2 regions of the Mesorhizobium sp. M0306 genome follow, and region 1 is predicted to be linked to the other one. Evidence: riboswitches for the same ligand, from Rfam matches in the RefSeq annotation. Region 1 holds a riboswitch; the other holds the start of a gene.
The links. A riboswitch is a leader RNA that binds a small molecule or an ion and turns the genes downstream of it on or off. The one in region 1 is predicted to bind thiamine pyrophosphate.
Positions count from the first base shown of each region.

Region 2: it holds a riboswitch for thiamine pyrophosphate, as region 1 does, so the genes downstream of both, thiC (phosphomethylpyrimidine synthase ThiC) here and thiB (thiamine ABC transporter substrate binding subunit) in region 1, are expected to answer to the same signal.

Region 1 covers NZ_JAMYRY010000001.1:826,225-829,745, reverse strand. Annotated here, with positions in the region: gene NKI95_RS04300 (ABC-F family ATP-binding cassette domain-containing protein) at 1-736, opposite strand, end outside; gene NKI95_RS04295 (thiamine diphosphokinase) at 738-1,382, opposite strand; TPP riboswitch at 1,510-1,624, shown strand; gene thiB (thiamine ABC transporter substrate binding subunit) at 1,668-2,681, shown strand; gene thiP (thiamine/thiamine pyrophosphate ABC transporter permease) at 2,930-3,521, shown strand, end outside.
Region 2 covers NZ_JAMYRY010000020.1:80,084-83,604, forward strand. Annotated here, with positions in the region: gene thiC (phosphomethylpyrimidine synthase ThiC) at 1-1,474, opposite strand, end outside; TPP riboswitch at 1,578-1,694, opposite strand; gene NKI95_RS23615 (ATP-grasp domain-containing protein) at 1,918-3,222, opposite strand.

The DNA.
Region 1 (3,521 bases):
GCATGTTGCGCTTGCGCCTTGCCGTCACGCCATAGCGCAGCCAGTGCTCCTCGCGCACGATCTGGCGGCCGAGCTTGTGCTGCTCGCGCTCTTCCTCCTCCAGCACCGTGTCGCGCCATTCCTCGAAATAAGCAAAGCCCTTGTCGAGGCGGCGGGTCTGGCCGCGGTCGAGCCAGATTGTGGCGCGCGACACGCGTTCGAGAAAACGGCGGTCATGCGAGATGACGACCAGCGCCGAGGAGGTGCGGGCAAGCTCCTCCTCCAGCCATTCGATGACCGAAAGGTCGAGATGATTGGTCGGCTCATCGAGGAGGAGAATGTCGGGCTCCGGCGCCATGACGCGGGCGAGGGCCGCGCGCCGCGCCTCGCCGCCGGAGAGGTCGTTCGGCCGTTCCTCGCCGGACAGGCCGAGATGCTCCATCAGATAGGTGGCGCGGTAGGGATCGTCGGCGGGTCCGAGCCCCGCCTCGACATAGGCGCGAATGGTCGCAAAACCGTCCATGTCGGGCATTTGCGGCAAATAGCGCACAGTCGCCGAGGGCTGGCGGAAGACTTCGCCGTCCTGCGGTTCGATCAGCCCGGCAGCGATCTTGAGGAGCGTCGACTTGCCCGAGCCGTTGCGGCCAACCAGGGCGATCTTGTCGCCAGCCGAAGCCGTCAGGGCGGCACCGTCGAGCAGCGGCGTGCCGCCAAAGGTCAGCTTTATCTCGTCGAGATTGAGAAGCGGCGGCGCCATATCAGCTTTCAGGTAGGGGAAAAGGATGCGCGAGCAGCAGCGCGCGGCCGCTGGCCAGCGCGATTTCCAGCCGGCCCTTGACCTCATTGGAAATGGTCAGCGACGACCCGAAGGCAACCTCGACATGGGCGAGCGGCCATTTGGCGCCGGTGACTGTCAGGCCGGCAAGATCCGAAAAGCCGAGCACCGAAAACAGTGTGCCGTCGGCATAGTCGAAGCCAACCTTTCCGGGCAGCAAGGGAATGCCTTCCTGTGCGCCGCTGGTCAAAAGCACTTCCGTTCCGCCTTCCGCCAGCCGGACGCTCAGCGCCAGATGCAGGAAGATGTGGTCGGTGCGTTTGCCGCCGAAGGCGCCTGCGAGCACAAGGCTGGTAGCACCGCGTTCGAGCGCGGCGGCGATAGCGAGTTCACCGTCGGTCTTGTCCTTTTCGGCGGGAAACACCTGCCGTGGCACGGCGGCCAGATCCTCCGGCAAATCGGCAGGCACGGAATCGAAATCGCCGACCCAGAGTTCCGGCCTCAGGCCCAGCATGCGGGCATGGCCGATGCCGGCATCGGCGGCGATAACGCGGGAGCCTTCGACCTGGCGGTCGAGCAGCGGCGTGCGGATGAGATCGCCGCCAAGCAGGATGGTGAATGTGCTCATATCTCGTGGCCCTTACCAGCCCTGCCCCGGAAACGGAAGATGAAACGGCAGACGAAACGGAAGGCTGGGCTTTGGATGCTCGGCAAACTTCCGCTTGCGCAGCACTTCGGCCGGGCCTATGTGTCGCAACGCTCTAACGGGGTGCCGGACGCGATCTTCGCGGACCGGCTGAGAGGCAAGACTGCCAACCCGCTGAACCTGATCCGGTTTGTACCGGCGGAGGGATTAGACGTTTCGGACAGCCCGACGCCTCAATTCCTTTCAACGCGAACGAAGGAGGCGCCGATGCGCAGTTTTTTCCACTCTCTTGTCTCGATTATCCTGCTTGCAGCATCCGCGCTGGCCCTGCCAGGGCAGGCATCGGCACAGGATAAGCTGACCGTCTATACCTATGAAAGCTTTACCGCCGAGTGGGGTCCGGGACCGGCGGTGAAGAAGGCCTTCGAGGCCGAATGCAACTGCGTCGTCGAATTCGTCTCGGCCGCCGACGGCGTCGCGCTGCTCAACCGTGTGAAGCTGGAAGGCGCCGCGACCAAGGCCGATATCGTGCTTGGCCTCGATACCAATTTGACTGCGGACGCCAAGGCAACCGGCCTGTTTTCGCCGCACGGCGCTGTGTCGGGCGTCAGCGTCCCGGGAGCCTGGAGCGACGATATTTTCGTGCCGTTCGACTATGGCTATTTCGCCGTCGTCTACGATACCGAAAAACTGAAGAGCCCGCCGAAGAGCCTCAGGGAATTGGTCGAGGGCGATGCCGGAGAGAAGATCGTCATCCAGGATCCGCGCACCTCGACGCCGGGCCTTGGCCTGCTGTTGTGGGTCAAGTCGGTCTATGGCGACAAGGCGCCCGAAGCCTGGGCCAAGCTCAAGGCGAAGGTGCTGACGGTGACGCCGGGCTGGAGCGAGGCCTATGGCCTGTTCACCAAGGGTGAGGCGCCGATGGTGCTGTCCTACACCACGTCGCCAGCCTACCACATGGTCGCCGAAAACACCGAGCGCTACCAGGCGGCGTCCTTCGAGGAGGGCGAATATCTGCAGATCGAGGTTGCGGGGATCACCACCAAGGGCGCGAAGAACCCGCTGGCGGAAAACTTCATTGCCTTCATGACCGGGCCAAAATTCCAGGACGTCATTCCCGAAACCAACTGGATGTTCCCGGCCGGCAAAACCGACAAGCCGCTCAACCCGGCGTTCGACAAGCTGGTCAAGCCGACCAAGACCTTGCTGTTCAGCCCGGAAGAGGTCGCGGCAAATCGTAAGGCTTGGGTCGATGAGTGGCTTGCGGCGATGAGCAAGTAGGATTCCATATGGTGTTCGTTCCCGCCCACCCCCCTCTGGCCTGCCGGCCATCTCCCCCGCAAGGGGGGAGATTGAGCTCTCAGCCGCTTTCGCCAATCTCCACTGCGGCAGGAATGAGCGGGGCAACGAAGCTGCCGATCTCCCCCCTTGCGGGGGAGATGGCCGGTAGGCCAGAGGGGGGTGGGCGGGAACACGACCTCAGCCAAGTTCCTCCTCTCAGCACCCATCGTTAAGCTGGGTAGCGCGAAATGCAGGCTCGCCGTCCTGACTCCCGCGTCACTGCCGGCATCGTCGCGCTCGCCGCCATCGCGCTGCTGATCGGCGGGGCATTCGCCGGGCTCGTCGTCGAAGCCACACGCGACCTGTCCGGCGCCGCCTCCGCTTTCGATTCCTATCTCTTGCGCGTCGCCCGTTTCACGCTCTGGCAGGCGGTCCTTTCGACGCTGCTCTCCGTCGCGCCGGCGCTGTTCGTCGCGCGTGCCCTGTCGCGGCATCCACAGTTTTTCGGGCGAGGCTTCATCCTGCAGCTTTTCGCCGTGCCGCTGGCGCTGCCGGCCATTGTTGCCGCACTCGGTGTCCTGGCGCTCTATGGCCGCGCCGGCTATTTTGCCGGCACGCTCGGCGCGCTAGGCGGCCAGAGCTGGCCCGGCATCTACGGCCTGTCGGGCATTCTCGTGGCCCATGTTTTTTTCAATCTGCCGCTGGCAACGCGGCTGTTCCTTGAAGCGTTGCAGACCGTGCCGGCCAACCAATGGCGGCTGGCGAGCCAGCTTGGCATGGGCGCTGCGCCGGCCTTTCGGCTGATCGAATGGCCGCCGCTGCGTGCGGCCTTGCCGGGCG
Region 2 (3,521 bases), on a different contig from region 1:
TCTTGTAGGTGATCACGCCGGTCTTGACGTCATCGCGGTCGGGAAGGCCGAGATGCTCCTTGGGCGTGACGTAGCAGAGCATGGCCGTTCCGAACCAGCCGATCATCGCCGCGCCGATGCCGGAAGTGATGTGGTCGTAGCCCGGCGCGATGTCGGTCGTCAGCGGTCCAAGCGTATAGAACGGCGCCTCGCCGCAAACGGCGAGTTGCTTGTCCATGTTCTGCTTGATCTTGTGCATCGGCACGTGGCCAGGCCCCTCGATCATCACCTGGCAATCCTTCGCCCAGGCGATCTTCGTCAGCTCGCCAAGCGTTTCCAGCTCGGCGAACTGCGCCGCATCGTTGGCATCGGCGATCGAGCCGGGACGAAGGCCGTCGCCGAGCGAGAAGGAGACGTCATAGGCGCCGCAGATGTCGCAGATCTCCGCGAAGTGCTCGTAGAGGAAGCTTTCCCGGTGATGGTGCAGGCACCATTTTGCCATGATCGAGCCACCGCGCGAGACGATACCCGTGACCCGGTCAACGGTCAGCGGGATGTAATGCAGCCGCACGCCGGCGTGGATGGTGAAATAGTCAACGCCTTGCTCGGCCTGCTCGATCAACGTGTCGCGGTAGACCTCCCAGGTCAGGTCCTCGGCGATGCCACCAACCTTTTCGAGCGCCTGGTAGAGCGGCACCGTGCCGATCGGCACCGGCGAGTTGCGCACGATCCATTCGCGGATGTTGTGGATGTTGCGGCCGGTCGACAGATCCATCACCGTGTCGGCGCCCCAGCGGATCGCCCACACCATCTTTTCGACCTCTTCAGCCATCGACGATGTGACGGCGGAGTTACCGATATTGGCGTTGATCTTGACCAGGAAATTGCGGCCGATGATCATCGGTTCGCTCTCGGGATGATTGATGTTGGCGGGAATGATCGCGCGTCCGCGCGCCACCTCATCACGCACGAATTCAGGCGTGACGAAGTCGGGGATCGCCGCGCCGAAGGCTTCGCCGTCGCGCTCGAGCTTGCCGCGCCGGATCTCGCGGCCAAGGTTCTCGCGGACGGCGACGAACTCCATTTCGGGTGTGATGATGCCGGCGCGTGCATAGGCAAGCTGCGTCACCCTCTTGCCTGCTTTGGCTCTGAGCGGTCGGTGGCGGATGGGAAATTCTGGCGTCAGGCGTTCGCCCGTCGCGAATCCGTTGTCCTCCGGCCGGACGTGGCGGCCGTCACAGTCCTCGACATCGCCGCGCGCCAAGATCCATTCGTGGCGAAGCCGGGCCAGGCCTTTTTGGATGCTGGTTTCGACAGCCGGATCGGTATAGGAGCCCGACGGGTCGTAGACGGTGACGGGCGGTTCGCCGGCTGTCGGATGGACGGAGATTTCGCGCATCGGCACCCTGATCTGCGGGTGGATGGCACCGGGCTTGTGGATCTTACGCGAAGCAGGCAGCGGTCCCGTTGAGACGGCTGGGGTGAGGGCATTCATCTTGAGGCTCCTTTGCTCATGCATTGGAGACCCAGTTCTGTGCCGGAAGGATGAAAAGACGCTTCTGTCGACCTGCCGAAACAGGACCTCGGGCGTGAACTCCCGCAGAGCGCTTGCACCGTCCCTACGCCAGTATGAACTGGATCAGGTTCAACGGGTCACTGCGCCGCGAAAGCCAGCAGTATCTCAGCCCCTTGCCGGGACTCCCCTGGTGAATGCCTCAAGTTGAACGGGCCGGCGTTGTCTTGTCAAGCGCATGTTCGTCCTGCGGCGGCGGTGGGCGGCAATCAAATTGGGCCCAAATTGGGCCGACGGCCTCGCCATGGGTCGCGGAGAAGTTCCGCGGGAGATAGGGCAGGTGTGGCCAAAGCTGCATTTGCCTCGTCAAACTTGATGTGACATTGACGTAGACGGAACTGCTGCGTTTCAAGGATCTTAAGCCGTCAACGCCTGATCGGAACAGAACTGGTGGGCCGCCCGAACGCCCCACAAACATCGTGCTCTCGATCACCTCTTATTGTCGCCGGAAAAGGGGTGATCGACCAATCGATCAAGTCGACCGCTCGCTGAAGGGCGCCCTCGGTTTCAGCACGGCTGGGCGAAGTGGCAATGACATGTCCAATCCAGTCTCGGAAATCCCCCTTCCTGACGATCGGTGTCTTGGGTTCAACATTCAATTTGACCTCGGCCACACCTGATATAGCAGCTGCCTGAGTGTCGCCACCAATCCAGTCGAGGGTGCCATCTTGATCAGGAAGCAGGAATCGCGCGGCCGCAGTATGCGAATGCTTTTTGCGCAGATCCCATTCCTCGCCAATGACAAGCTTGATGTGCTCGGTTACGAGGTCGACACCGTAAGCTAACTGGACCAGCTGAGGGTCGGGCGCGCCACTAAGACGCGGATTGATTTCAATGACAACTGGACCGCGTTTCGTGCACCGGAGTTCAATGTTAGTTGGCCCCCAGCCAAGGCCGAGAGCCCGCAAACAGCTCAGCGAAACATCGGCGATGCGCTCACGCTCCTGATCAGTCAGCAGGGCCGGATAGGTCACCTCACGAATGACGAAATGGGGGAGGGGACCAAAGTCATTGGCGCAAATCGCAACGACCTCATTCCCCATAACATTAATGCTATAGAACGGGCCCTGTGCGAATTCTTCGACGAGTATTTTCGGTGTAGACCGCCATATGTGCTTTCCGCCCAATAGATAAGTCGTATGTTCGGCTACGTCTTCGAGGCTGCGGCACAATCGGACACCGATGCTGCCGCTGCCTACTGCCGGCTTAAGAATCACGGGCAGGCCGATCTCTGCAGCCGAGCTTTCTACCTCCGCCGCATTCGTTGCCAACCGATAGGCCGGTATTGGAACGCCGGCCTGCGCGAGGAGTTGGCGTTGCTTGAATTTGTCGCAGCTTCGTTCAATCGATTCAGGGTTCGGTCCCGGTAGATCGAAATGCCGGCAAAGCTTGCCAACTGTCGCATAGATCGATTCATGGTCCCCGGCAAAGCCAGTAATGCCAGCAATGTCGTGGGTAGCACGCAGCCGCGAACATTCGCGGACCAACGCTTCGAGATTGCCAGTGTCGACACGGATTGCCTCAACGTTTTCCGCCGAAAGATAGTCGTACCGAGGTGGATCAGCCGTCAGAGTAATTGGATGAAGACCAAGACACTGAGCCGCTTGGACGTATAGCTGACCAGTACCCCTATGGCCTTCGACCAATATGAGCGCTCTTCTTCTTACCATTGCTGTTAATCCCGATGTTGCGTGCTGGCGGCGGTCCGAGGGTACCGGCGTCACTTTTATGGCCGTGCCGGACCTCAGACTCGCGGTGCCGTACCATTGTCAACGACTGACGGTTGTAAAAATCTTGTAAATTGATTTGAAGGATCTGTTGCAGCGTTGTTGATTAGGGCGGCGTCGGAGGCTTGCTCCGTTCAAACCAGGTTAGCTGCGGTTGGTGTGTGATCCCGTGGGCCTGGGCGTGACCTACCCCTCGGGTAGGGCACGCCAAGCCACATCAAACTCGCAGCACAAGAACATGC